DNA from 4 places in the Cryobacterium mannosilyticum genome. Region 3 is predicted to be linked to each of the others. Evidence: riboswitches for the same ligand, from Rfam matches in the RefSeq annotation. Region 3 holds a riboswitch; each other region holds the start of a gene.
The links. Region 3 has a riboswitch for cyclic di-GMP ahead of E3O32_RS06960 (methyl-accepting chemotaxis protein). Riboswitches for the same ligand answer to the same signal wherever they lie in the genome.
Positions count from the first base shown of each region.

Region 1: another riboswitch for cyclic di-GMP. It lies ahead of E3O32_RS09190 (GGDEF domain-containing protein); the one in region 3 lies ahead of E3O32_RS06960 (methyl-accepting chemotaxis protein).
Region 2: another riboswitch for cyclic di-GMP. It lies ahead of gtfA (sucrose phosphorylase); the one in region 3 lies ahead of E3O32_RS06960 (methyl-accepting chemotaxis protein).
Region 4: another riboswitch for cyclic di-GMP. It lies ahead of E3O32_RS06325 (alpha/beta fold hydrolase); the one in region 3 lies ahead of E3O32_RS06960 (methyl-accepting chemotaxis protein).

Region 1 is NZ_SOFM01000025.1:30,753-37,781, forward strand. Features, by position in the region: gene E3O32_RS09160 (aggregation-promoting factor C-terminal-like domain-containing protein) at 1-288, shown strand, start outside; gene E3O32_RS09165 (DinB family protein) at 439-948, shown strand; gene E3O32_RS09170 (2,3-bisphosphoglycerate-dependent phosphoglycerate mutase) at 962-1,717, opposite strand; gene E3O32_RS09175 (hypothetical protein) at 1,911-2,531, opposite strand; gene E3O32_RS17250 (hypothetical protein) at 2,608-2,799, shown strand; gene E3O32_RS09180 (xylulokinase) at 2,846-4,291, shown strand; gene E3O32_RS09185 (SDR family oxidoreductase) at 4,447-5,283, shown strand; cyclic di-GMP riboswitch class I at 5,487-5,560, shown strand; gene E3O32_RS09190 (GGDEF domain-containing protein) at 5,577-7,029, shown strand, end outside.
Region 2 is NZ_SOFM01000002.1:27,629-34,657, reverse strand. Features, by position in the region: gene E3O32_RS00355 (MBL fold metallo-hydrolase RNA specificity domain-containing protein) at 1-502, opposite strand, end outside; gene E3O32_RS17120 (hypothetical protein) at 635-790, opposite strand; gene E3O32_RS00350 (TetR/AcrR family transcriptional regulator) at 841-1,512, shown strand; gene E3O32_RS00345 (APC family permease) at 1,692-3,290, shown strand; cyclic di-GMP riboswitch class I at 3,464-3,536, shown strand; gene gtfA (sucrose phosphorylase) at 3,820-5,310, shown strand; gene E3O32_RS00335 (hypothetical protein) at 5,437-5,793, shown strand; gene E3O32_RS00330 (magnesium transporter CorA family protein) at 5,822-6,799, shown strand; gene E3O32_RS00325 (hypothetical protein) at 6,801-7,029, opposite strand, start outside.
Region 3 is NZ_SOFM01000017.1:2,881-9,909, reverse strand. Features, by position in the region: gene E3O32_RS06970 (hybrid sensor histidine kinase/response regulator) at 1-346, opposite strand, end outside; gene E3O32_RS06965 (chemotaxis protein CheW) at 343-834, opposite strand; gene E3O32_RS06960 (methyl-accepting chemotaxis protein) at 831-2,615, opposite strand; cyclic di-GMP riboswitch class I at 3,056-3,129, opposite strand; gene E3O32_RS06955 (phosphohydrolase) at 3,388-3,825, shown strand; gene E3O32_RS06950 (GNAT family N-acetyltransferase) at 3,833-4,351, opposite strand; gene E3O32_RS06945 (hypothetical protein) at 4,369-6,285, opposite strand; gene E3O32_RS06940 (nuclease-related domain-containing protein) at 6,402-7,029, opposite strand, start outside.
Region 4 is NZ_SOFM01000016.1:87,958-94,986, forward strand. Features, by position in the region: gene E3O32_RS06310 (alpha/beta hydrolase family protein) at 1-485, opposite strand, end outside; gene E3O32_RS06315 (hypothetical protein) at 679-1,200, opposite strand; gene E3O32_RS06320 (sensor domain-containing diguanylate cyclase) at 1,914-3,368, opposite strand; gene E3O32_RS06325 (alpha/beta fold hydrolase) at 3,365-4,219, opposite strand; cyclic di-GMP riboswitch class I at 4,237-4,311, opposite strand; gene E3O32_RS06330 (DUF4232 domain-containing protein) at 4,818-6,020, shown strand; gene E3O32_RS06335 (LysM peptidoglycan-binding domain-containing protein) at 6,216-7,019, shown strand.

The sequences.
Region 1 (7,029 bases), on a different contig from region 3:
ACCGCGCGCGACCTCGCCGCCGCACGGTACGGCTGGGGCGAGTCCCAGTTCTCCTGCCTGACCCAGCTGTGGGCCAAGGAATCCGGCTGGTCGTACACGGCCCTCAATGAGGGCAGCGGCGCCACCGGCATCCCGCAGGCTCTGCCGGGCAACAAGATGGCCTCGGCCGGGCCGGACTGGCAGACCAACGCGAGCACCCAGATCAAGTGGGGCCTCGACTACATCAGCCGCGGCTACGGCACCCCGTGCTCGGCCTGGTCGCACTCTCAGGCGATGGACTGGTACTAGGCCGCCGGGCCGCGCCGTGTGGCCGCGCCCGTTTCCGCAGCCCGCTGCGGCGGGCGCGGGCGCGGGCTGCCGACACGGGCGCGGCGTCAACCCGAGCGGCGTCAGCGCCGGGGGTGCCGGTGCGACGGTGGACGTGGGAACATGGGCGGCATGGACCGCATCGACCCGACCCCGGCCGCCGACGAAGCAACGACGCTCGCCCAGTTCCTCGACTACCAGCGGGCGACCCTGCTCGGCAAGGCCGAGGGGCTGGATGCCGCGGGGCTGAGCCGGCGCCTCCCGCCGTCCACCCTCACCCTCGGCGGGCTGCTCAAACACCTCGCCCTGGTCGAGGAGCACTGGATCCAGGTGCGCTTCCTCGGCCGGCCGGAGCAGGAGCCCTGGGTCAGCGTCTCCTGGGAGGACGACCCCGACTGGGAGTTCCGCACCGCGGCCCAGGACGACTCCGAGGCGCTCCGGGAGCTCTATCGCACGGCCTGTGACCATAGCCGGGCGGCCGTCGCCGGCGTCGACCTCGGGGCCCTGTCGGCCGGCGTCAACCGGGCCGGCGAGCACTGGAGCCTGCGGTGGATCCTCGTGCACCTGATCGAGGAGACCGCACGCCACAACGGGCACGCCGACCTGCTCCGCGAGGCCGTGGACGGCACGGTCGGCGAGTAACCCGGCCGACCGGTCAGGTTCCGCCCTCGCGGGCGAGAGTGATCGCGGCCGCGTGCGCGCCGACGGCATCCAGATAGCGGCCGCCGGGCGGCCGGAGCGCCGGAGCATCGCCGAACCGGTAGACGAGCGGATGCCCGGTCGGCAGGTTGAGCCGGTGGATGGCGTGGTCGTCGAGCGCGTCGAGCACGGCGCAGTATGCCCGCAGGGAATTGCCGTGCGCGACGACGAGCACGACCTGGCCGGCGGTGAGCCGCGGCTCGATCCGTTCGGCGTGGAAGGCGACGACCCGGGTCATCACCTCGCTCAGCGACTCGGTGCGGGTGAGGGCCTCGGCGGGGAGCCGCCGGAACAGTGCCGACTCCCGCAGTGCGGCGAAGGCGGCGTCGCCCAGCGGCGGCGGCGCCGTGTGCACCGAGCGACGCCAGGCGAGGAACTGCTCCTGGCCGAACTCGGCCCGCACGTCCTCCTTCGACCGGCCGGTCAGGGCGCCGTAGTTGCGTTCGTTCACCCGCCAGTCCGCGGCGAGGACCTCCGGGCGGGAGGGCAGCTCCCCGGTCACGATCTCGGCGGTCTGCCTGGCCCGGTGCAACTCGGAACTGAAGACGGACTGCGGGGCGAGGCCCGCCGCGGCGAGCAGGGCCGCGGCGGACTGCGCCTCGTGGATCCCGCGCACCGACAGCGGGACATCCAGAACACCCGTGAACAGTCCGGCCGCATTCGCGGTGCTCTCGCCGTGACGGAGCAGGACCAGGATGCCGGCGTCTCGCACGGGTCACCAGCCTGTTCTCCGTCGCGGATGCCCGCGGGCCGGTCTCCCGGCAGCCGCGGCCGTCCTGGGCCGTTGTTCGGTTTCAGGCTACCGGTTAAGGCTCACGGTTTCGGGCTCACGGTCCCGCTGGCAGCGGGTGCGCGCCGGCACCCGGGTGCGCGCTCGCAGCGGGTGCGCGCCGGCCGGGGAGCGGTCAGAACCCGCCGAAGTCCCCGCCCCCGAAGTCGCCCCCGCCGAAGTCCCCGCCGCCGAAACCGCCGCCCGAGTCGCCGCCGAAGTCCCCACCGGAGGAGGCCGTGTCGGCGCCGGAGCTGTCGGCGCCGGCATCCGAGCCGGAGTCGCCCGAGGAGTCGCCACCGGCATCCGTGCCCCCGGAATCGCCCGGCAGGAACGCGCTCACCAGGGCGGACCCGATCACATAGCCGGCGACCGTGCCGAGGATGGTGCTGCCGACCATGCCGCCGAAGCCGAGCCCGCCCTGGCCCTGACCGCCGAAGCTGCGGGCGAGGGTGCCGGGCTGCCGGAGCTCCTGGCGGGTGGCGGCCTGAGCGAGCGTGGCCGGTTCGGCGTTCGCGGGTCGCTCGGCGGCGTCGGCGTTCTCGCTCAGCCGGCGGAAGAGCAGGTCGCGCTGCTCCTCGGTGAGTTTGCTGAACGCCTCGGTGTGCACCTGCTCGATCGTTTCGGGCGGGGCCGTGCGCAGCAGGTACTCGTAGCGTTCGACGGCGATCTCATCGTCGGTGCGTTTCGGTGCGGCCGGGCGGGCGGGTGAGCGCTCCGGCTCGTCGCGGCCGAGGAGGCGGTCGAGGAATCCCATGGTGTGCTCCTTCTGGCTGTCGGGATGACTGGCGGGCGCCGCATCGGGGCCGACGTCGACGTGGGTGGCAGTGCCGGTGGCGGCAGTGCCGGTGTCGTTGTCGGTGTCGGTGTCGGCAAGACTGGCAGGCGAGGCTGGGCGCGGGCTGGGCTTCTTCTCCCAGCCGGCCGAGCGCCCGGGTGCCCGCCTGGCCCAGCGCCCGGGTGCCCGCCTGGCCCAGCGCCCGGGTGCCCGCCTGGCCCAGCGCCCGGCCGGGCACCCGGCGTAGCATTCGATCGTCCGTCGACGCGCTTTCGCGCAGACCAGGAGGCAGCGTGCGCGGTGGTGAGGAGACCCTGCTCGGCATCGACCTGGGCACCAGCTCGGTCAAGGTCGCGCTCTTCGATGCGGACGGGCGGCGGCTGGCCGGCGCCCAGGCGGCGTACCCGCTCGACGCGCCGCACCCCGGCTGGGCCGAAACGAGCCCCGACGCCTGGTGGGCGGCCGTCTGCGCGGCCGTGCGGGAGGTGACGGCGGCTGCCGACCGTGACGTCGGCGCCGTCGGACTGTCCGGCCAGATGCACGGACTCGTGCTCGTCGACGGGCGCGGCGCGCCGGTGCGGCCCGCGATCACCTGGGCGGACACCCGGGCTGCAGGACTCCAGCCCGACTGGGCCCGGCTGGCCCCCACGGTGCTCGAGCGGCTCGGCAACCCGTTCAGCCCCGGAATGGCCGGCGTGCTCCTCGGCTGGCTCGCCCGGCATGAGCCGGCCACGCTACGGGCGGCAGTCGTCGCCCTGCAGCCCAAGGACTACCTCCGGCTGCGCCTCACCGGCATCGCGGCGACCGAGCACACCGATGCCTCCGCGACCCTGCTCTACGACCTGACCGGCCGGGCGTGGCTGACCGGCCTCGCCGCCGGCCTGGGCATCGACCCGGGGCTGCTCCCGCCGATCAACGAGGCCGCCGAGATCGCCGGGCCGCTGACAGCGGATGCCGCGGCCGACCTCGGCCTGCGGGCGGGTATCCCGGTGGCGCACGGCCTCGCCGACGCGGCCGCCGCGATGCTCGGCAGCGGGCTCGTGACTCCCGGCGCCGTGCAGCTGACCCTCGGCACGGGCGGCCAGTTCGTCACCCCGGTGGCCGCGCCCGCCCCGGCGGCCGAGCGGGGCATCCACTGCTTCGCGGCGGAGACCGGCTGGTACCGGATGGCGGCGATCCTCGGCGGCGGGCTCGCGCTGGACTGGGTGCGCCGCGTGCTCGGCTACGAGTGGCCGGAGTTCTACCACCTCGCCGGCCGGTCGATCGGCCCGGGCGCACCGCTCTTCCTGCCGCACCTGGTCGGGGAGCGCACGCCCTACCTCCGTCCGGACCTGCGCGGCGCCTGGGTGGGGCTCGACCTCGGCCATGACCGGTCCGACCTGGCCCTGGCGGCGCTCGAGGGGGTGGCGCTCGCGCTGCGCACGGCGCACACGGCGCTCGGCGCGCGGTCCGGCGGCGACCTCTGGCTCGCCGGCGGCGGCACGACCTCGCCGCCCTGGCGCGGGATGCTGGCCGACCACCTCGGCCGGGGGCTGGCCGCCGTGGAGGTGCCGGGGGCATCCGCTCGCGGGGCGGCGCTCGTCGCCGGACTGGCCGTCGGGCAGGTGGACCGGGCCGGGATCGCCGGGCCACTGGCCCCGGCGCGGCGGCACGTGGCCGATCCGCGGCCGGGCTCCGCCGCCCAGATTGAGGAGCGGGCCGCACTCTGGGCGGATGCCGTGCGGCGGAGCCTGGAGTGATCCTCTCGCCGTGATCGACCTTTTCGGTCCAGACCGACCGGCGTGCCGGTCGACCTCGACCGGAATGGCAGATCTCGGCGGGGTGGCGGGGTGGCGGGTGGCGGGGTGGCGGGGTGGCGGGTGGTCCGCAGGGAAAGTCTTGGGATGATGGAGCAATGACTCGAACCGTATCCGGAGCCCGCGTGCTGATCACCGGCGCAGCCATGGGCATGGGCCGCCTCTACGCCGAGCGGGCGGTGGCCGAGGGAGCCAAGGCCGTGATCCTCTGGGACCGCGACCCCGCGGCGCTGGCGGTCACCGCCGCCATCCTGAACGAACGTTCGGATGGCCGCAGCCAGGTGGCGCCGTACGTCGTCGACATCGCCGACCTGGGAGCGATCGCCCAGGCGGCCCAGCGGGTGCGGATGGAGGTCGGCAACCCCGACATCGTCATCAACAATGCCGGCATCGTGCGCGGCTCCTACTTCTGGGAACATGACAACGGCGACGACACCCGGCCGACCATGCAGGTCAACGCCCTCGCCCCCATGTACATCACGCGTGAGTTCCTGCCCGCGATGATCGAGGGAACCGGCCGCGAATCGCGCATCGTCAACATCGCGTCGGCCGCGGGGATGCTATCCACTCCCCGGATGAGCGTCTACGCCGCGTCGAAGGCCGCGCTGATCGGCTGGAGCGACTCCCTCCGCCTCGAGCTCACCCAGCAGGGCCACGGCCAGGTGAAGGTCACCACTGTCTGCCCGAGTTACATCTCCACCGGCATGTTCGAGGGTGCCCGCGGCCCCCTGTTCACCCCGCTGATGACGCCCGAGCATGTCGTCGACCGGGTGTGGCGGGCCATGCTCGCGGGCCGTCCGAGGCTCCTGATGCCGTGGACGGTCGGCCTGTCCAGCGCGGTGCGGGGCCTGCTCCCCCTGCCGACGTGGGACCTGGTCGCCGGCCGGGTCTTCGGCGTGTACCGGTCGATGGACGCCTTCACCGGCCGACGCTGACCTGCCCGCCCCGCCGCATCCGTCGCCCGCCCGCTGAGATGCGGACAATGCACCTTCGTGGCGCGGGAGGGTGCTTTTTCCGCAACGCACCAACAACGCGCCGGCGCCGGCGTGCCCCGAACTGGGGTCCTCATTTATGAGGACAACGGGGTGGTCTTCGCCTACGTTGAAGGTGCGCCCCCGGACGAGCTCACAACCGTCGGCCGGAGGAAAGGCACACCCGTCGCGAGGCGGGGTCGCAAAGGCACGGGGCCTCATGGTCAGCCGGCCCACCGGGAACAGGAACCAGATCGATGAACACAGTGACCGACGGCCCCGCCGTCCGCACGGGTGGGTCGGGAATCTTCACGCGGCCCACGGGCATTGCGGATGGCGCCCGCTGGCTCTTCCTCTGGCTGGCCGTCGTCTCCGTGGTCCTGGCCCTCCCCGGGGTGCTGCTCACGGCGCGCGGCGGGCTGCTGGCCCTGGGCCTCGCCGGCGGTGCCGTGCTCGTCTCCTCGCTCACCACCGGCTTCGTGCGCCGGCGCATCCCCCTGGGCGTCGACCTGATCGACGCGCTGGCGATGATGGCATTCGCCCTGGCGTCGCCGAAGGCGTCGGCCGTGGTCATGGTCATGTTCGGCGCCCTCTGGTTCCGGTCGCTGTACGGCTCCGGCGCGCAGGCCCTGCTGCGGGTCAGCCTGTTCGCCGCGGCCCTCGGCTCGCTCTACGCGGTGTGGCCGCTGCTGCGGGAGGACAGGATCGGGACCGACTTCGGCGCGTTCCTCGGCGTTCTCCCCACCATGTTCTTCACCGTGCTGATCGCCCGCCAGCTGGGCAAGTCCCTCGCCGCCCGGGAGCAGAGCATGGGGCGCGACCGCGTGCTCGCCGCGACCGGCTCCCAGCTGCTCGGCGCCACCAGCACGGCCGCGATCCTGGCCCTGGGCTGGTCGGCCTCGGCCGAGTTCTGCGCGGCGACTCCCGGGCTCCGGCTCGTCCTGCTCGCACCGGACGGGCGCACCCTGCGGGTCGCGGGCACGGCCGGCAACTTCCGGAACGTCCCCGGCCGGCTCCCCGGCGAGGTCCTGTTCACCCGGCCCGGGACATCCGTCGCCCGCATCCTCGACCCCGCGCCGCTGAACGCCGCGGTCGGCGAGCCGCTGATGTGGGAGTGCCTCGAATTCGAGGGGCGGGACGAGCGGAGCTGGCTGCTGGTCGGCGCGCCGGGCAGGATCCCCGCCGAGGCGATCCTCTCCGTGCGGGGCCTGGCCGGCCAGGTCGCGCTCGCCATCCGCAACAGCCACGCGCACGAGGAGCTCTCGGCGCAGGCCCGCACCGACTCGCTGACCGGCCTGCACAACCGCGCCTCGCTGCTCGCTGGACTCTCCGCCGGCCTGGCCGGCGGCGACGATCCGGCCGGGTTGCAGGTGCTCTTCCTCGACCTGGACGACTTCAAGGACGTGAACGACGAGCTCGGGCACCGGGCCGGCGACATCGTGCTGGTCGAGGTCGCCGCCAGGCTGCGCGCCTCGGTGCGCCCGACCGACGTCTGCGCGCGGCTCGGCGGAGACGAATTCGCGGTGCTCCTGCACGGCACCGGCCTGGCCGAGGCCACCGAGATCGCCCAGCGAATCGTCGACGCCGTGGCAGAACCGTTCCTGGTCGGCGCCGAGTCGATGCGGGTCGGCGCCAGCATCGGCATCGCGACGCCCGCCGCCGGAGTCGGCATCGAAGAGCTTGTGCACCAGGCCGACGTGGCGATGTACG
Region 2 (7,029 bases), on a different contig from region 3:
TGTGGCCGGCCGGAATGAAGGTGGCCCGGATGCCGCCGCCGAGGTCGATCTCCTGGTCGAAGTTCCGGGGCCGGAACGATTCGAGGCTGGTCACGGCATCCTCCGCCGTGTAGAGAGGACGTGGGTTCTCGTGCCGCGACGACTTGCGCTTGCGGGCGAAGTTCGCCTCCTCCTCGAGGAGGTAGCCGCTGTCGGGCAGCAGCAGCGAACAGAGTTCCGCCGTCCCCTTCGTCGTGTAGACCGGTCCGTCGAAGCCGTCTCGCACGAGCGCGGGGAGGTAGCCGGTGTGGTCGAGGTGCGCGTGCGTGAGCAGCACGGCGTCAAGGGACTCCGGTGCCACCGGGAAGGCGAGCCGGTTGCGGTCGCGCAGCAGCTTGTAACCCTGGAACAGGCCGCAATCGATGAGGATGCGGCGACCGGCCGATTCGACCAGGAACCTCGAGCCGGTGACCGAGTCGGTTGCGCCGAGGAACTGGAGCCGGGAATCTGACCGTGCCGTCATGGTGATCACCCAATAGAGATCGACGAAACTCCGGCACGACTGCACCATCTCGGCCGGTTCGCCCGCCTTCCGGGGAGGCAATCGGCCGAACCACCGGCTCATTCCTCACGGTAATTTTGATGCCGGTCCGTGTCAAGGGTTCGCGGGAACCACGGGCCGCTCCGGCTCCGAGAGGTCGGCGGCGGCGGTCGAGCGCAGCACAGCCTCGACCTGACGCACTGCGGTTTCTGACCGCCGGTCGTGCTCGGCATTGCTCTCTGCGGCATCCGCGAAATGACGACCGGTCATTTCGGATGGTCTACTCTGGCCATCTCACGCTCTTCGAGAGGAGCCGCCGGATGACCGCCGACGCCAGCGCCGCGCCACGCCGCGCCGGGCGCCCCCTGGAGATGGTGTTGTCGCGCACCCGGATCACCGCCGCCGCGCTCGCGCTGATCACGACCGAGGGCTACGGCGGCTTCACCATGTCGAGCCTGGCGAGGACCCTGAAGGTCGCTCCCTCCGCGCTGTACAACCATGTCTCCTCCAAGCAGGAGGTGCTGCAGTGGCTGGAAGACCACGTGATGACCATGGTCGACGTGAGCGGGTTCGGCTCAGAGCCCTGGGATGACGCCATGCGCCGCTGGGCGTGGTCTTACCGGGACGTGTTCGCCCGGCACTCTCCCCTGGTTCCGCTGGTGGCCGTGCTGCCGGTGACGGGCGCCCCGGAGACCCTGAAGATGTACGAGACCGTTGCCGTGGGGCTGGCCGGTGCCGGCGTGCCAGTGGAGACGATCATCCCGGCCATCGTCGCCGTCGAGTCGTTCATCTTCGGCTCCGCCCTCGACGCCAACGCGCCGGCCGACATTTTCGACACCGGCGAGCTGGCCGACTCGAGCCCGACGTTCACCGCGGCCGTCCTCGGCCAGGATCGGAGCACCGGGGAGCGCCCCGCCGACGTGGCCTTCCGGTTCGGGCTCGAGGCGCTGCTCGCGGCTGTCCCTGCCACCAGGCCGGGGCCTGACGCCTGAGGACGGTGCAAACATCCGGAATGTTATCTTTTTCTTTCGGATTCGCTTGCATTCCTCTGCCGCCCGGCTCAAACTAAACGAACCCAATTCATTTAGTCGGCGGCGCGACGCCATCCCTCCCCTCGCGCCCGCCGTCCCCACCCACACATCGTCAGTGAAGACGCATGAAAGGGATCACCATGACCGACCTCTCGACCCGGCCAGCCCCGGCCTCCCCCACCGGCGACCACCAGCCGCACGTGCACAGCAACCAGCTGCACGACGCGGCCGGATCCACCCACGGCATCACCAGGAAGGGCCTCAAGGGCGGCCAGCTCGGCCTCCTCGCCGTCGTCGTCATGGGCGTGTCCTCGGTCGCCCCGGCGTACAGCCTGACCAGTTCCCTCGGCGCCACCGTGAGCGAGGTCGGATTCCAGGTGCCGGCGATCTTCATCGTCGCCTTCATCCCGATGATCCTGGTCGCCCTGGCCTACCGCGAGCTCAACGCCGACTCCCCCGACAGTGGCACGTCGTTCACCTGGACCACCAAGGCGTTCGGACCGTTCGTCGGCTGGATGGGCGGTTGGGGCATGCTCGCCGCCAACATCATCGTGCTCTCCAGCCTGGCCGGCGTCGCGGTCAGTTTCTTCTACGTCTTCCTCGGCGAAGTCTTCGGCAATCCCGGCCTGGCCGCGCTGGCCGACAACACCGCCGTGAACATCGCCACCTGCCTGGCCTTCGTCGCTCTCGCCGTCTGGGTCAGCTACCGCGGCCTGCACGCCACCAAGCTCGTGCAGTACAGCCTCGTCGGCTTCCAGCTGGTGGTCCTGGGCATCTTCACCGTGACGGCCCTCATCGGCGCCGGCTCCGCCGCGTCGACGACGGCGATCCCGTTCGACTGGGCGTGGTTCGACCCGACCAGGGTGGAGAGCTTCAGCCAGTTCGCCGCCGGGATCTCGCTGGCGATCTTCGTGTACTGGGGCTGGGACGTCTGCCTCACCATGAACGAGGAGACCAAGGGCGGCCAGAAGACGGCCGGCAAGGCAGGAACCCTCACCGCCCTCGTGGTGCTCGGCCTCTACCTCGCCCTCATCGTCGCGACCATGATGGTCTCCGGTGTCGGCGTCGACGGCATCGGCCTGAGCAACCCCGACAACCAGGGCAATATCTTCGCCGCCATCGCGTCGCCGATCATGGGACCGCTCGCCGTGCTGATGTCGCTGGCCGTGCTCGCCAGCTCGGCCTCCTCCCTGCAGTCCACGATGACCTCCCCCGCGCGCACGCTGCTGGCGATGGCGCACTACAACGCTCTCCCGCCGAAATTCGCCACCATCAGCAAGCGGTTCGGCTCGCCGGGCTACGCCACGATCGCCGCGGGTGCCATCGCCGGCGGGTTCTACGCGGTCATGACGGTCATCAGCGTCAACGTGCTCAATGACACGATCATGTCGCTGGGCCTGATGATCTGCTTCTACTACGCCCTGACCTCGTTCGCCTGCGTCTGGTATTTCCGGCAGAGCCTGTTCAGCAGCATCCGGAACTTCGTGATGCGCCTGCTCGTGCCGGGGCTCGGCGGGCTGATTCTCACCGTGGTCTTCGTGCAGACCGCGGTGAGCAGCTGGAGCCCCGACTTCGGCAGCGGCTCTGAGCTCTTCGGGATCGGACTCGTCTTCGTGATCGGCGTCGGTCTCCTGCTGCTCGGCGGCGCGGTGATGGGCCTGACCTATTGGCGCCAGCCGAGCTTCTTCCGCGGCGAGACCCTGCGTAAGGACACGCCCGCACTGGTGGTCCCCGAGTAGGGGCAGGCCGTTATCCGCCGCGACATCCACCGCTGACAACCGCCGCTCCGGCCCCGCCGTGCTGGTCGACACCCGACCAGCACGGCGGGGCCCTTGCCGTTCCGCCGCCATCCGGCGATACTGCCTCCGAGGCCTGCTGATCTTCCCATGCCGGCCGGGCGGTTTCTCACCGCCAATCGCACGGGCACACCCGTCGCAAGGCGGGGTCGCAAAGGCACGGGACCCTGGGTCAGCCGGCCTACCGATTGGATAGGACTGGCACAGCATGAGTTTTCCCTTCCCAGAATCCAACGTTCGAAACGGGCGGGCGGCTCCCCCGGTTCAGACGGATCCCTCACACGAGTCCGCCCCGGAGGCCGCCGGCGCCGGGATCTCCTGGTTCGGCTCGTCGCCGGCCGTCGCGGTGCCGCGCAAATTGCGCTGACCTTCCGCGTGCCGTAACTTCTGAACCGGTGCCGCGATTCCTTCACGGGTCGCGGACTGCCGCCGCGTCGCCGACCGGTGTGCCGCCGGAATGCCGGGAGCCAGAATGTCCGCTGTTGAGCTGCTCGTCTACGCCGATCGACTGGGCGGCACCGTCCCCGAGTTGCAGGCCGTGCTCGACGGGCCGCTGCGCGCGTTCTCGAGCGTGCACGTGCTCCCGTTCTACATTCCCTTCGACGGCGCGGATGCCGGGTTCGACCCCGTAGACCACGCGTCTGTCGACCCTCGCCTCGGCACCTGGGACGAGATGCGGTCGCTCGCCCGCACCCGCGGACTCACCGCGGACCTCATCGTCAACCACGTGTCGTCCTCCTCGGCGGAATTCGTCGACTGGCTGGACCGTGGCGACGCCTCGGAATTCGCCGGGATGTTCCTCACCTTCGACACCGTATTCCCGAACGGCGGCACTGAGCGGGAGATCACCGCGTTCTACCGTCCCCGCCCCGGCCTGCCGTTCACGGCCTACCAGGGTGCCGACGGCAGCCGCCACCTCGTCTGGACGACCTTCATGCCCACCCAGGTGGACCTGGACGTGAACCACCCGGCCGCGCGCAGTTACCTGCGGCGGGTGCTCCGCGCCCTCGCCGACGGGGGCGTCAGCACCGTGCGGCTCGACGCGGTCGGCTACGCCGTCAAGACCCCGGGCACCGACAGTTTCATGACGCCGGAGACTCTCGAGTTCACCAAGGTCGTCGTCGCCCTGGCCCACGAGGCCCAGGTCGACGTGCTGGTCGAGGTGCACGCGCACTACAGCCAGCAGCTCGCGATCGCCCCGCTCGTGGACTGGGTCTACGACTTCGCGCTCGCCCCGCTTCTGCTGCACTCCCTCGGCACCGGCACCGTCGACCGCCTCGCGCGCTGGTTCGAGATCCGGCCGGAGAACGCCATCACCGTGCTCGACACCCACGACGGCATCGGAATCATCGACGCCGGCCCGAACGGGGACCGTCCCGGGTTGATCAGCCAGGACGAGATGGCCGCCATCTTCGCCCGCGCCGCCGTGGCCACGCACGGCCACTCCTCGATCGCCTCCGTGGTGCCGGAGTGGTTCACCCTCCCGCACCAGATCAACGCGACCTTCTTCAGCACGCTCGCCGGCGAGACGGCGCCCTACCTCCTCGCCCGCGCCGTGCAGCACTTCCTTCCCGGCCGCCCGCAGGTCTACTACGTCGGCCTGCTCGGCGGACTCGACGACACCAGCCTCTTCGCCGAGACCGGGAACGGCCGCGACGTGAACCGGCACCGTTACCCGGCCGACGAGGTCAGCCAGGCCCTGGGCACCGAGGTCACCCAGGCCCAGCTCGGGCTCGCCCGGCTGCGCACCGGGCATCCGGCGTTCGACGGCGAATTCAGCTGGGCGACCCCCGTCGAGGACCAACTGCGGCTGCTCTGGTCGAACGGGGACGCCCGCGCGGAACTGACCGTGCGCACCACGCTCGGTGCGCCGAGCTTCCGGATCGAGCTGGCGGATGCCGGCCGCGAACAGGTGATCGACACCCCCGCCGGCCTCGCCTACTGGGAACGAATCGGCCTGTGACCTGAGCATTCCCCGCTTTCGGGTGTCCTCATTCCTGCCGACAGCGGAATCGGTGCGGCCGCGCTACGTTGGCCGCATCGACCTGGGTTTGATCCATCGAAGACGGTCGCGGGGGAAGGCAATTCCATGAAGAGAGTCTCGTACTGCGGAAAATCGTTCCTCACCACCGACGGCGCAGCGGACGCGCTGCTGCAACTGGCGGTGGCCCTGCCGGTCTGCAACAGCTCCGAGCTCCTGGAGCTGCCGGCGCTCACCGACGACGGCCACACCATGCTGGTGCAACTGGTCGTCGGCCCGACCAGTGAATTCCTCAGCGTGCCGGAGAAGACCCGGGCCAAGGATCCGGACACCGCCGACGCCGTCGCCTACCTGCGCGAGCGCACCCGGGTGCTGACCACCCGCGCCGAACCGGCCTACGCATACGCCTATGCCGACGCCGGCACACAGTCCAATAACGGCTGGGACGACCTGTACGGGCTCTGAGCCGGGCGATAGCTGGTTGACTGAGGAGGTGCAGACACCTCGAACCCGCTGTTACCGTGATGGCCTCCTCGTCGGTGAGGACTTTTCGCTCGCCGACGTGTCCGAGCACCTCGAGGCAGCCGACTCGGTGGTGTGGGTCGACCTTGACGATCCGGGCGAGGACGAGCTCGCCCTCCTCGCAGAGGAGCTGGGGCTGCACGAACTCGCGGTCGAAGACGCGCTCAGCCTCGGCCAGCGACCCAAGCTCGACCGCTATCCCGACCACCTCTTCCTCTCCGCCTACTCCGCCGCCCTCGACCCGGCCACCTCGCGGGTGACCACGCACGAGATCGCAGCGTTCATCACCGACCGCGCCCTCGTGACCGTGCACCGGAACGGCCGGTTCGGCGTGGACGCGGTCGTCGCCCGGTGGGACTCCTCCCCCGACCTCGCGAAGAACGGGGTCGCGTTCCTGGTGCACGGGCTGCTCGACTACCTCGTCGACGGCTACTTCGAGGCGGTCGAGGCCCTCGACGACGAGATCGAGGAGCTGGAGAGCCAGCTTTTCGTTCCCACCGCCGACCAGGAGCAGGTGCAGCGGCGTTCCTTCGAGCTCCGCAAGAGCCTGGTCACCCTGCGCCGGGTGATCCTGCCGATGCGCGAGGTCGTCAACACGCTGCTCCGCCGCGACCTGCACCTGCTCGGTGACGAGATGGGGCCGTACTTCCAGGACGTCTACGACCATGTGCTGCGGGCGATGGAATGGACCGAGAGCCTGCGGGACCTGGCCACCAGCATCCTCGAGGCCAATCTCGCGATCCAGGGGAACCGGCTCAACGTGATCACGAAGAAGGTGACCGGGTATGCGGCCATCATCGCCGTGCCGACGGCGATCACCGGGTTCTACGGCCAGAACGTGCCCTACCCGGGGTTCAGCCAGGAGTTCGGCTACTACAGTTCGCTCGGCCTGATCGTGGGGCTGTCGGCGCTGCTCTACGTGCTGTTCAAGCGCAACGACTGGATCTGATTCACGGCACCCAGTAGCCGGTCTTGCCGAGCAGCTGTGTCTCCCGGTCGGCGTCCGGCGGCACGTCCACCTCAGGCCCGAAGACGCCCATCTCCCGCCAGCCGGGGATCTGCGGCCCGATCTGCTCCCACAGGTTCTCGACCAGGGGCGCGGGCATCGCGAAGCCCAGCCCGATCAGCTTCGCGATCGACCAGGCCTGGAAGGCACGGTAGATGCTCACGTGCTGCAGG
Region 3 (7,029 bases):
CGGCTTCGGTGCAGGCCTCGCCGGCCGGGTTGCCCGCGATGATGCTGCCAAGCTGGTCGGCGCCGGCAAGGAGCGCGTCGATGATCGCGGGCGTGACCGCCAGGGTGCCGGAGCGGATCCCGCCGACGAGTTCCTCGAGCTCGTGCGCCAGCTGGCTCACGCCGTCCAGGCCGGCGACGGCCGCGGAGCCCTTGAGCGTGTGCAATTCGCGGAAGATGGCCCGGATCAGGGCTTCGTCACCGTCCTGCTGCTCGAGCAGGAGCAGTAACCGGTCAAGCTCGGCGAGGCGTACCTCGGCCTCCTGGGCGAACAGCGCACGGATCTGGTCGATGCCCAGGATGCTCATCCGGCCGACCCGGACCGGGTGATGGCGCCCACAGGCTCGATCGCTCCGACAGGCGGGCGAACCGGCACGGAATTCTCACCGGCACGCAGCGGGCGGTCCCTGGCCAGGAGAAGGTCGGGGTCGAGCCGCACGACGACGCTCTCCTCCACCCGGTAGGTGCCCGCAGTGCCCGGCAGGTCGGACGGACCGACCGGGTCACCGAGGCCGGCCCGACGAGGAAATGCGGTCGCGGTGAGGGCGACCAGGCCCTGCCTGGACTGCAGCACGACCGCGAACATCGGAGGTTGCCCAGCGGGCAGGCCGAGAAGCGCAGCCGTGTCGAGCAGCGGGACGATCTGCCCACGCAGGTTGAACAGGCCGAGCACGTGCGAAGGCGCGGTGACCAGTCGGGTGAGCGATGGCGCGGCGACCACCTGGCTCACCCGGTCGATCGACACGGCGAAGAGGTCCTCCCCCACGGGAACCAGCACAACGTGCGCTTGCGTCATCGCTCTCCGTTGCCTGCACCGGCGGTGGCTTCGAGGTTGTGGGCCAGGTCCGCAAGGTCGCCGGCCGAGGCCGCGATCTGGCGGGCGGTGATCGAGATCTGCCGGCTGGCGTCGGCGAGCTGTTCCATGGTTTCCACGACCTGCGCGGTGGCACTTCGCTGCTGCTGGGTGGTCAGGCTGACCTGACCGTTGGCATCCGTCACCGCTTCGAGCTGGAGCAGACCCTGCTGCATCTGCTTGGCGCCCTTTTCCATCGCCATCACGGTCGCGTTGGTTTCATGCTGCACCGCGCTGACGATCTCGGCAATGTCGCCGGCGCTGGACTTGGACCGTTCGGCCAGGCGCCGCACCTCGTCGGCGACGACCGCGAAACCGCGGCCGTGCTCGCCGGCCCTGGCCGCTTCGATCGCGGCGTTGAGGGCGAGCAGGTTGGTCTGGTCGGCGATGTCGTTGATCAGCACCAGGAGCGACTCGATGTCCTTCACCCGGTTGGCCAGGGCCAGCGTACGTTCGCTCGAGACGAGGATGTCGGCCTCGGCCTGTTCGAGATTTCGCCGGGTGTCAGCGGTTTGGCGGGCGACATCGTCAACGGTGTCGGCGATCGCCACCGACGACCGCGCCAACTCCTCGGTGGTGGCGGTGGCCTGCGTGACCGCGGCGCTCTGCTGGGTGGTGATCGCGGCGAGCTCGTCGGAAGATGCCGACAGTTCGGTGGCCGCGGAATTCACCTCGACCCCGGCGCCTTCCAGCCGGGCGATGAGTTCCTGGCTGGTGTTAAGCATGGCGTTGAGCGAGTCGGCGAGCACCACCATCTCGGTCGGCCCGGTGGGCACGGCGCGCGCCAGCAGGTCTCCGCGGGTGACCCGACGGGCGACCGCAGTGAGCTTGCGCACCGGCCGGGCGGCACTCCAGGCCATCAGGCTGGATGCGAGCACGGCGAAGAGCACGCCGACGGCCGCCAGGAGAATCGACCGCTGCACCTGTTTCTCCACGGGGGCGAGCACCGCGCTCGCGTCTTCTTTCACTATGAGCACCCAGTTCAGGCCTTCGACGATGTCGTAGCCACCGATGGCGTCGTGTCCGTCCTCGTCAATGAAACGGGCGCTGCCGGGCTTGCCGGTGCGAGCCGCCTGTGCGACCGGTTCGCTGTCGACGATGGTCGTGAGCATCCCGCCGGCCAGCAGCGCGGACTGCTCCGTCGCGTCACCCATGGTTTCCGTGCTGTAGATCAATCGGTGGAGTGAGTCGACCGCGACGACCTCGACGCCCTTGCCCAGGTCACGGTTGAGCAGCTTGCTCAGGGCGGTCGGGTCGAGGTTGGCGATCAAGACGGCGCGTACCGAGCCGTCGTCGGCGAGCAGCGGCTGGGCGAGCACCCAGTGCAGCCGGTCGCCCTGAAGGGTCAGGGGGGTGAAGACGGTCTCGCCGGCGACGGCCGAACGGAACCAGTCCTGCCCGGTCGGGTCGAGGGCGACGCCTGGGCGGCTGGAGGAGAGAACCTTACCGTCCACGTCAGTGATCTCGATCAGGGTGTAGCTGCCGAATGCCTCGTCGATCTTGGCCAGGCGAGTCGCGAGCACGGAGCTGTCCAAGTCACCGGCCGACGCTGCGACGACCGACAGGTCGCCCTTGCGTTCCCTAATCCAGTCTTCCAGCCGCAGGCCGACCGCCGTGGCGACGGTGACGCCCTTGTTTTCCGCCGCCGCGGTCAGGCTCGCCGCCGAGTCCGTGGTGAGCACGACCGTCGAGATGATGACCAGCGGCACGGAGACTGCGAGCATTGCGGCCGCCAGCTGCACTCCCAGGCGACGCGGTAGCTTCCGAAGGCGGCCGAATGGTTTCCTGGCCATGGTTTACTACCGGTCTTTCTAGTGCTGAGTGTGTGTCAAACGGCATATGCGAACGTGCATGGCGAAGTATTTCGCCCGGCCGCGACCCTGCCGTGCGGTGAATGCGAGGGGGGACCGAACCCGAATCGGTCCCCCATCGCAATTCCGCGTCAGGGCGGCCACCCGAAGGTCGACCTGACTTCCCTCAGTCCGTCGTCTGCTTACCCAAGTCGACGACGGATTGATGGAGTTTGTGGGGTGACGGCCGCCGTCGCAACGGGGCTGTCGACTGCGGGCACAGTCAGGGTGGCATCAGGCTGCGTCAGACCATCGGACTCGACGCGGGCGTCGGTCTCCAGGAATGGAAAGCTCATCTGCTTCGGCCCTATTCATTCGGTAGGCCGGCTGACCCGAAGGTCCCGTGCCTTTGCGACCCCGTTTCTCAACGGGTGTGCCCTTGCGAAAGACGTATGAACCGTCTCGCCGGTGGTCGGATGACCACCTGGTTCGAACCTAGCAGCCCGGGGCCGGATCCGACCCCGACGACGTCGCGGAATGTACCCCCAGTGCGGGGTGCACGAAAGGGGTTGTTTTGCCGGTTTTCTCATGGATACTCCCCCCGTTCACGGGGGCGCGCTACCGTGTGCCGAGCAGGCGCCCACTGGACTCCACGTCCGGCCGGCCGTGCACTCACTCTCGATCGCACTACCCCAGGGGGATCATCATGCCAGGCACAGCAGTCGCACCGTTCGTCGCCACCGCCCGGTCCATCGCCACGGCCGCTCACCGCGGCCAGGTCGACAAGCTGGGTGCCGCCTACATCGATCACCCCCGCCGGGTCGCCGAACGTCTCGCCGACCCGCTGGGGCAGGCGACCGCCTGGCTGCACGACGTGCTCGAGGACACGGATGTCTCCCCCAGCGATCTGCTGGCCGCCGGCATCCCCGGCGGCGTCGTCGCCGCGGTCGAACTGCTCACCCGAACGGATGCCGTGAGCGACGCCGACTACTACGCCGGCATCCGCGCCAACCCGATCGCCCTCGCCGTGAAGCGCGCCGATATCGCCGACAATCTCGAGCCGTGGCGGGTGGCGCAACTGGACGTCAACGTGCGGGAGCACCTGGCCGCGAAGTGTGGGAAGGCTTTGGCCGTGCTCGAGTGACGCCCGGTCAGCGGTCGGCGAACTCCCCGACCGAGGCGGCCAGGAGCGCCACCACGACGGTGTCGTTCTTGGTGGACTGTTGGCCGATCTGGGCGAAACCGAGGCGGGAGTGGAACGCCAGCGACCCCGGGTTCGGTGGTTCGAGGTTGACCTCGCAGAACACGACGACGGCCGCCGATGCCTCGGCCGAGTCGAAGATCGATCGGTACAGCACCTCGCCCAGCCCCTGGCCGCGGGCCCCGTCGGCCACCACGATGCGGTCCACGTAGAGGAACTCACGGGACCGTTCCGCGAACCAGCGGTAGTTCTCACTGGCGTAGTCGGCGTCCGCGGCGAAGACGATGGCGAAGCCGAGCACGTGCTCGGGCGCGGCATCCGTGGTGACCACCACGGCGAGCGCGCACTCGGCGAGCAGCGCGGCGAGGCTCGCCTCGTCGAGGGAGTTCACCGCCGGGACGGCAGCGTTGTTCAGCCGCAGAACCTGGGCGGAATCGTGCGGGAGCAGCGGGCGAAGCGAATGGGGCATGCTGACGACGATACGGCCTAAGCCTCCATGTCGTCGTGGGTGACGATGCGGATCAGTTCGATCCCGCCGTCGGGCTTCTGCCAGAAGTGCATCCGGCGGGCGGCCGGCGTGTTCTGCTCAATCGAGACGCGCATGCACCGGGCGCCGTCCCAGCGCAGCAGGTGCGGGTCGGCCGCGCCGGCGCCCTGGCGCAGCGCGTGCAGGTGCCGCCCGGTGAGGGTCTTCACCCGCCCGGTCAGCACGTCGACGGATGCCTTGAACGCCTTGGCCAGCTGGCCGTCGTCGAGCCCGGACAGCGAGTCCGCGAAGCGGTCGCTGAGCACGTAGCTGTGCGGGAGCGGCCATTCCTCCCGGTCGGATTCGGGTACCCGGTCGACCCAGGCGAGCAGGATCTCGTGGCGCACCCAGCCGGAGGCGTCCTCCCACTGCGCGCGCCGGGTTTCGTATTCGCTGGAGGCAGGGGGCGCGGCGACGGTGCGGCGGGACTCACGCAGCATCCGCTTCTGGGTGCGTTGCTCGTCGCGCAGTTCGGCGACGGTGTGGCGGAGCGTTCCGAGCTCGACGAGGGCGTCGCGCAGCTGCAGCTGCGCCGAACGCGCCTGCTCACGCAGCTTGGCCAGGTCGGAGTCGGTCGCGCCGGCCTCGACGAGTTGGGCCTCGAGCCGGGTGATGCGCGCCTTCGCCTCGGCGAGGGAGAGCTGGGTTGACTGCAGGGCGGAGTGCGGCTGGGCGGGCTGGGCCGGCGTCGGCGCGACCCGGAACGGGATCGCCGGCGCGGTCGGGTGGCGAATCGCGTGGCTGCGGCCCGGTCCGGGAGACGGGCGCGGCGGACGGAACGACTCGTCGAGGTGGGCCATCGCGGCGAGGGCGACCAGCTCGGCCTGGGAGGTCTCGGCCAGTTCGGAGGCCGCCTGCGCCCGCGCGTACTCAACCGGGCTCTGCGCCGAGGCAGGCTCGAGCACGGGCTCGTCGGCGTGCTCGTCGTCCTCCACGACCGGCAGCAACGGACGGTTCTCGCGCAGCCAGGGTGGTCCGTTGCGCACGGCGGAGAGCGGCGGCAGCACGGGCTCGTCGTCGTCGACGTCGCTCAGACACAGGTGCAGGGCCCCGCTGGGCAGGTGGATGACCCGCGCGGCCACCACGTCGCCCTCGGAGAGGAGGGCGTCGACCTTGTCCAGCGGGTTCGGGGAGATGTCGGCGCGGGTGATGGTGAGGGAGAGGTGCGGGTGCAGGGCGAGCACGGCGCGTTGCGCGCTGACCTTCTGCACGAGGGCGAGGGTGATGCTGCCGTTCGGGAAACGCGTGGCGATCGCCGCGTTGGTCGGCGGCTTGACCTCCACGTTGAGCCGGTGGGTGGGCGCGTCGAGGGCACCCTGCACGCGCTGGCCGGGCACGAGGGTCCAGTCCAGCGGCACGGGCGGGTAGGTGAGTTCCTGCCACACGGTGGCCATCCCGCCGTCGTCGAGTTCGACGAGGGCGCGGGAGCCGCCGAGCAGGAAACCCTTGACGGTGCCGGTGACGGTGATGACGGATGCCGGGGCGAGTGCGAAGAGGCCGGCCTGGTGAGCGTGGGCGAGGGCATCCGTCACCAGCTGGTCGGTGGCGTGCTGCGGGTCGCCGTGCGTGAACCGGAGGCGGGAACGGGACAGGTCGGCGAACGCGTCCGGGCCGATCGGGTAGGAGCGGCCGGCGCTGCCGTAGACCTGGAACTGCGGCGGCAGCAGGTCGCCGAGCTGGCGGGTGAGCTCGCCGGTCTCGATCAGGAAGACCTTGGCCACGTCTCCGATCTGGGTCGACAGCTGGTCGATCCCGATTTCGGGCACGCTCGTACCGAACGGTGACGAAACGACGACCCACGGCCGATCCCTGGCGGAATCGTGCAGTCCGATCGCCAACTTCTGTACCGCGGTGCTTGATTCCACACGGGTGTACACCACTGGCTCCCCTCCCGGCCTTCGTGACGGACCGTATGTCGAGGGTACGCCTGACGGCTGGGAGAATTGCCCCAGCCGTTAATATTCGCGGTGTATGCGGTGCATTCTGCTCAGTGTCAGCCGCCGAACAGGGTGCCGATCAGGCCGGCGAGCACGGCGATCAGGCCGGCGGACACGGCACCGCCCAGGGCGAGCTCGAGCGGGCAGAGCACCCGGCGTTGCAGCCGGGCCGCACGCACCTCCGCCTCGAGGGCGGTGAAGCGTTCCATCAGCCCGGCGCCGCCGTCGACGGACAGCCCCTCCCACATCTGCGGGTTGTCGAGCACCTCGATGATCCCGAGGCGCGCGGCCGGCCCCAGGACGACCGGAAGTCCGGTCAGCCACTCGACCAGGTGGCGGGCGTCGAGGACCTTCACGTCGTCGGGGAGGCTCCGGTAGCGCAGCGAGCGCGGGTTGACGAACACGACCGCCGGGTGCACGGGGTCGGCCAGCGGGCGCCGGCCCTGAACAAGCAGTGTGATGCGCTCGGCCTCGAACCGGGCGTGTCGGATGTAGGGCACGGAGCGTTCCCCGATGAGCACCGTGCGCCGCTCCACCGAGACGTGCTGGCCGCGGTGCTGCTTGGTGTTGATGGTGACGACCCCTCCTGGGCCGACCAGCACGTGGTCGATGTCCCAGCCATGGCCACCGATCGGCAGGGCGTGGAACACAGCCCACTCCGGCGGCAGCGTGGCCAGCTTCGCG
Region 4 (7,029 bases), on a different contig from region 3:
GCCTCGGTCCAAAACGCATTGTCGACACGCTGACCACCCTCCTCCACGAAACCTCGCGGATCGGGTGCGAACTGGTCCGTGCTTGCATCGGGCACCCACGACACTACGGCGCTCACATCCAGCCCAGCGGCAGCGCAGATCACGGCAGAACCACCCATGCTCTGCCCGAAAAGGGCGAACCGCTTGCCCTCGCTAAGGTACTGGCGTGTCAGGATACGAATGACGCTAACCCAATCGTCGAAACGTGAATCGATGAAGTCGCCTTCCGAGTCACCCGACCCGTACTGATCAAAACGGAGAGACGAGATTCCGTGGGAGGCCAATGCGCGAGCGAGGGTGACGAAGGTTCGATTCGGTCCCGATTTCTCCCCCCGGAATCCGTGACAGAACAACACGACGTCGTCACTGCCCGCATGGTGGGTCACGGACGCCAGCTGGTGTCCACCAACCGAGATCCCCGAAAACACTTCGCTGTACGTTGGCACAGTCCCGATCTTCCCATCCTCGCTGCCTGAACGCCGCGGCACACACTGAAGCTCTTCGAAAGAGGGACGTCTACGGACGCAGATTCGGCGCCAATTCGCCGAGGCTCCGAAGTTTCGGGGGAGTGGCAGTTGGGAACCAGCTACGAGCTCCTTGAGCAACTGCCTTCGCACCATCTGCAGTACCGGTGCCTCATCAGTTGCCGTTGGTGAGGAAGCCGACCGGATCGATGCCCAACCGGAGGAGCAGGACCACAAGCGACAGCAAGGTAGCCACGGCTGCGGCAGCGAGCCCCTGCAGAACCGGCGGCCACCGCCGTGCCGTGGTGTGCCCAATCAGCCGAGCCACTCCGGCAGCTGTGACCCAGGCGACTCCAGAAGCCAGGGCGAACGCCCAACCGAATGTGCCTGATTCGATAGATGCGATCTCGGCCTCAGGAGCGAACACCCTCATGCCGCCGGCTACAGTAGCGAATATTTTCATGGAGGCATCTGTGAGCGCCAGCATGACAAAGAGTCCCACGCTCAGCACGGCGAGGCCAATCAATGTGACCCCAGTGAATCCCAGCGCCCAAATCATGGTGCGACGTCTCCCCGTCCAGAAGGGCAGGACGACGAGAAATATGGCCGACAGCGATAGTGCTACCCGGAGCACCACGGTGGTCGACTCTTCGTAATTGGACAGCAGGATTACGACTCCCGTCATGAATGTGACCAAGTTGAATGCTCCTGCTACGAGCAGCGCCGAGGCTCCGAGCCAGAGGGGTAACGGACGTTGGCTCTTTCGTTTCGAGGGCACATCTAGTCGGGGTGTCCTCAAGGGCCTTATAAAACCTTGGCCATTTAACATGTCGCCCTTCGATTCCATCAATTGCTGTCATCTAGCCACGAGGGAGCAGTTCTCGAAGAGCGGGCAATTCTGGCGGTCACCCACGGGAAACCGTTCCCGCGGGTCAACTTGCCGGTCCCGAACCAGGGCGCGCCGGAAGCGGTCAATCGCAGTCCAGCGTCCTGCAGGCCGACACTCCAAGGCCTTGGAACTCCAACTCGCTCTCAGCCCCAACGTGGGCATAACGGGCCGCTTCTTAGCTGAGGGATTCCTCGGGAGCGAAGACCAGCGCAGGGCGAAGTCGCCCTTTCGCGGGCGCGTACCGTGACCGTGCTGTTGACGCAGTGAGAGCGTGGAAAGAAATATCCCGACCGAAAAACCAGACCCATAGCCCAGACCACCTAAACGGCCCTGAGGAAATGGTCCCCGCGTGGGCTCATCCGCCGTCCCGCAAGCCGGACGGTCAGCGGGCGCCGAGAGCCGCCCAACCGAACAACGGCGACCAAGGTACGAATGGCTCACGCGGGGCGGTTCTGTTTCCTGTTCCTCCAGGTGAAGGAGGCCACGGCAACCGTGCTGGAGGACCACCACCGTGTCGCCGATTAGAGTATCGGGCGGTTCTCCGCGGGCGAGGTGTCTTCGACTATGACGGTGGTGTCCTGGTTCTTCCCCGCGCGCTTGGACCGGTACATCGCCTCATCGGCTTGTTCGAGTATCAGGTCGGGAGGGATGTGATCCGGGACTCCGCCGAGATACAGGACGGCGCCGATACTCCCGGTGACCCGTTTCTGGCTGGCGCGCCCGGTGAGCGGCTCGCGGAGGGCGGCATGGAGTCGTTCGACGATACGGTCCACCTCTTCGGGTTTCACGTCCTCGCAGAGGACCACGAACTCGTCCCCACCGAGTCGCCCTACGAGGTCGCCGTGACGGACGACCGACGACAGTCTGGAGCCAATTTCGCTCAGCACGCTGTCACCGGTGGCATGTCCCAGCTCATCGTTAATGAGTTTGAAACCGTCCAGATCGATGAGGAGGAGTGCTATCGAACGGTGGTTGAGTCGTGAGAGGTTCACCGCGTCGCTGAGACGTTTTTGGATGAGGCGACGGGACGCAAGGCCCGTAAGCGGGTCGATTAGCGTTAGCCGTTCAAGTTGCTGGAGGAGATGGATGCGCGTCAGCGCCTGGGCGGACTGACGTGCGAGTGCTTCATACAGCCCGATGTCGTCCACTTCGAAGCTCCTTGAACGTGCGAAGGAACTGATCAGGACACCGAGTGGAGATGCTTCTTCCGACAACGGCACGGACACGAGCGTCTCCACCTGGGCGCTTCGCATCACTTCGGCGAGCCCTGATGGCTTGGTGATGGGATCAGCGCGCGAAAGAATCATCGTGCGTTCGGTGCGGGCCAGTACACCGGCTGGCCCGTCGCCGGACAGATCGAGCAGTCCCAGCGTCGGATTTCCCGATGCTAGGACCAGCTTCCCCTCAGCGCTCAGGAGGTACATCGAAACGTTAGTCGCAGCGAATGCCTCACGGGTGATCTTCGTCAGCTGATTCGCCAGCTCAATGTCGGTAGTGGCTCCGGTCAACACTCTCGATGCGTTCTGTAGCACCCTTATCCGAGTTTCCGACGCTTCCGCCTTGCGTTGGGAGGCGAGGAGCTCTCGCTCGTATTCCTGGCGTTCGCTGGCGTCGAAGACGGCCGTCCGGATGGTAACGGGTTCCCCATTTCCATCGGTGGTCACGGTGCTGTTGAGCATCATTGGCAGCGCGGTGCCGTTCGCGTGCCGGAACGACACCGCCACCGCTTTCACTTCACCTCGCAGGTGGAGCACCGGGAGATATCGAGTCTCGAACATCAACTGGCTGCCTGGTCGAAGGAACGAGACGAACGGCTGGCCGACGAGCTCTTTGCGCTGATACCCCGTCCACTTGAGCAGAGTCTTGTTGACTCGGATGATGATGCCGTCGATCGTTGTAGAGAGGTGCCCGCACGGAGCGTGCTCATAGAGGTCCTCGAATAGGCTCTCGACCCGCCGATCGCCCCCGTCACTCATTTCAGGTAGGCAAGAATGGCATCCGTTAGAGCGTCGGGTGCCGACAGGTTAGGGATGTGGCCGGTGGCTGCGAGAGTGACCAGGGTACTGCCTGCTATCTGTTGGTGAATGTAGCGCCCTACGGCGGCGGGAGCGACGATGTCGGCGGTGCATTGCAGGATCAGAGTCGGCGTGGTGACCAAGGGGAGGTCCTCCCGGTTGTCGGAAAGGAACGTGACACGCGCGAAATGGCGGGCGATCGTCGGGTCGGTGCTGCAGAAGTTCTCCGTCAGCTCATCTCCTAGCTCCGGTCGGTCCGGGTTGCCCATCATCAGTGGTGCCATGACCGACGACCAGCCGAAATAGTTCGAATCCAGATCATCCAACATCGCATTGATGTCCTCGACCTCAAATCCTCCCTCGTAGCCCGGCGCATTGATGTATCGAGGGGACGGGGTGATCAGGACGAGAGCGCCGAAGCGGGACGGGTCACGGTTCGCGGCGAGCACACCAATCATCGCGCTAACAGAGTGACCGACATACACCACGTCGGTCACGTCCAGCTCATCAAGGATCTCGAGCAGGTCGTCCGCGTACCCGAGCAACGAGTCGTACTTCCAGAAACTGTAGGCAGATGCATCGGAACTGCCTGCTCCAACATGGTCGAACACGATGACTTTGTAGTCCGCGAGAAAGGCCGGGGTGACAAATCGCCACGCGCTTTGGTTGCACCCGAAGCCGTGTGCGAACACGATCGCACGGCCGTTCGGGTTGCCACTCACCGTCACATTGTTGCGCCGCGAGGCTGCCGAGAGCTCTTGAACGGCAACAGTCGTCTCCTCGGGCGAGGGCGGCCCAGCTTCCATGAGCATGCGGGTGGTCCTTGCTGTTCGGTAGCCCGGCTTACAGCGTGTTTTCCGTGGCTTTGCGTACCCGGCTCGCGCCGGGTTTGCCTGCATGATGAGCAAACGCCCATACGTCGGCTGACTCTATCAGGGGACCCAACCACACGGACCGCGTTCGCTGCTCCCCGGTGTCGTTGTTTTTGCCCTGCCCTATCCGCCGCAGACGCCCTGATTACGACCTCTGCCGGAATCGAGGGCCGCCCCCTGCCCGACGACGGGAATAGGTCCTTAGACATCGCCGGCGGAAACGCTCTCCCCGGCACTTAGTCAAAAACGCGAAGTTGTTAGGTCCGCTATTCAATTGCGCGGCGACGCTGTCACTTTCTTATCGGGTAGGTGATTCGGTTAAGCAAACCTGTACCGCCACGCGCCGCCACGAGCACCGGGCAAATTTTGGCATGTCTCATACGCGCCTGTCAGCTTCGCACGGCACCTGATGGCGGAGCGGTGCGGCTCGGACGAAAGGGGAACCCTTAGCGGAACGGCTTGGATCGTTGGACCTTGTCTTGCCAATGTGCCCGTAACTGCGCGTGATGCCTGCCCGGCGGTGAAGTAGTCTCTGGGGATGACAAGGCCCGGCCACAGTACATTTCCCTGGATTCCGGCGTCCGTCGCCGCCGCGTGGTGGGTCGTGTGCGCCGGCGGATTCGGATTCCTGACCTGGTTCGCTCTGGTCCCCAACGCCTTCGTGAAGCACCTCCTGCCGGAAACGATCCCGCGCAGCGTCTGGTTCTGGTCCTGGCCGTGGATCGCTCTCGCTCCTCTTGCCTCGGCCGTCGTCGTCTTTGTGGTTTACCTGTTGCTGGCGCGCGTCATCGTCGACCGGATTGACGGGTCGCGCACAGCCCGGTTCTTCGCCCTGTGGTTCGTGGCGGTTCTGACCGGCTTCCTCGCCACCCTCCCGTGGGTGATCAGCGCGATCGTTGCGTCATTCCCGCCGTCCCGCGCCGCATTCGTGCTTGACCCGGCTGGTGAGTCCGTTCTCCTCAGTGGGTACTGGGGGATCGCCTGGGGGTGGTTGCCGGCTCTGTTCACCCTGCGCCGCGCCCAACCGGCCGACCCGGCCCACCCGGCTCAGCCGGGCGGGGATGCCGTCCCGGCGTCGGCCGCACCCGGCCCGTTGCGCACGCGCCCGCTCGCCGTTCTTGGCAGCATCGTCGTCGTCGCCGTGATTCTTTCCGGTTTGGCGGCCGGTACGGGGAGCCGGGCCGCACGGCTCGCTGCGGCGGCGGAGAACGCCCGCGCCAATGGGCACACCCTCGGCTCCCTGCCCGACCCGGATGTCCCGGTCACGCCGCCGCCCACCATCGCGCCCGCAGCGGCCGATCCCGCCGCCGACTGGTGCACGCCCGACCAGGCGGCGTTACTACTCGGAGACCCGGACGCGGCCATGGGGCACCGCACTCTGTCGATCCAGGCGATGAACTTCACCGACTCCCCGTGCACCCTTAGCGGCTACCCCGACCTCGCCTTCGCGGATGAGAACGGGTCGGCCCTCGACGTCACCCTCGTGCACGGCGGAACGTTCATGACCGTCGACGAGGGAGCCGATCCCATCGTGGTTCCAGCTGGCGGCTACGCCATCGCCCGGCTCGGCTGGGGCGCCATGGCCACAGCGGATGTCCCCACGACATACACGCTCTACGCGGCGCTCTACCCAGGCCTGGTTCGCGGTTCCTGGCCCAGCACCCTCGACATCGTCGCGGGCGGCGAAGTCTCCGTCACGGCCTGGTCACTGACAGACGCCGGCCCTGACCCGCAGCCTTGAACCGGAGCCCGTCGAGACCTGAGCGTCAAAACCTCGAGACTTTGAACGGTTGGTCTGAGCCTTCGCAGTGCCGATTCAGACAGAGCGATCGGTGCGTGCGGTAGCGACTTCGGACGGGCCAACTCGTCCGTCGGGCCCGCGGCTGGACCGGCGATGCGGCCGACTGCCATACTGGGCTCGGCGGGGAGGGACCTGATGCCACGACTGACGACATCCGTTCTGGGGAGCATCGCTCTGGTGCTCGGACTGGTGGCCTGCTCGCCCCCGACAACCGAGACTCCACCGGTCGACACGGCCGTCAACACTGATGCGTCGGCCCCACCCGACCGCGCGGCCGACGCCGTCATCCCTGACGGTGTCATCGGTACGGCCGAGCTCACGTCGCCCTCGGGGGACAACACCGTCTCCGGAACCGTCGTCGTCACGGCGGAAGGCGGCGGGTTCGAGGTCGCACTGAAGAACTTCCACTCGGACGTTCCCGGAGGCGTGCAACTTTTCTTCAGTCCCTGGTCGGAGACCACGACCTGCCTGGCCGACATGCACAGCTTCTCGTTCGGCAACCTCTCCACGGACGCCGATCAGCCCGGGCTGAGTATGGGCCCCATGGACTTCTCTGGGGGCGACCCCAGCTACTACCTGACCGCCGTCATCACCGCGAACCCCTCGGGCACGAACGATCCTGACGGCTGCGTGCTCACTCCCTGGGCGGTCGGCACGATCACCTGGGACGTGCCGGACACCCGCCCCGGGCTGCTCGCCGTCGATACCGGCGCCCGGTTCGGCGCCGGCGGCGCCACCGCCACAACCGATGGCGCCCCCAGCTCCTACCGTGCGGTCGCCGGCGACACGCTCAACGACATCGCAGATCGCTTCGGCATCACGGTCGATGACCTCGGCTTCCTCAACCCGCTCACCAGCCGCCAGCTCCAGGCCGGAGACGAGCTGAACCTCCGGGTGGCGCTGCGCGGCGGCGCCTCGGTCCCGCCGCCCTCGAGCTGAACGCCGTTCC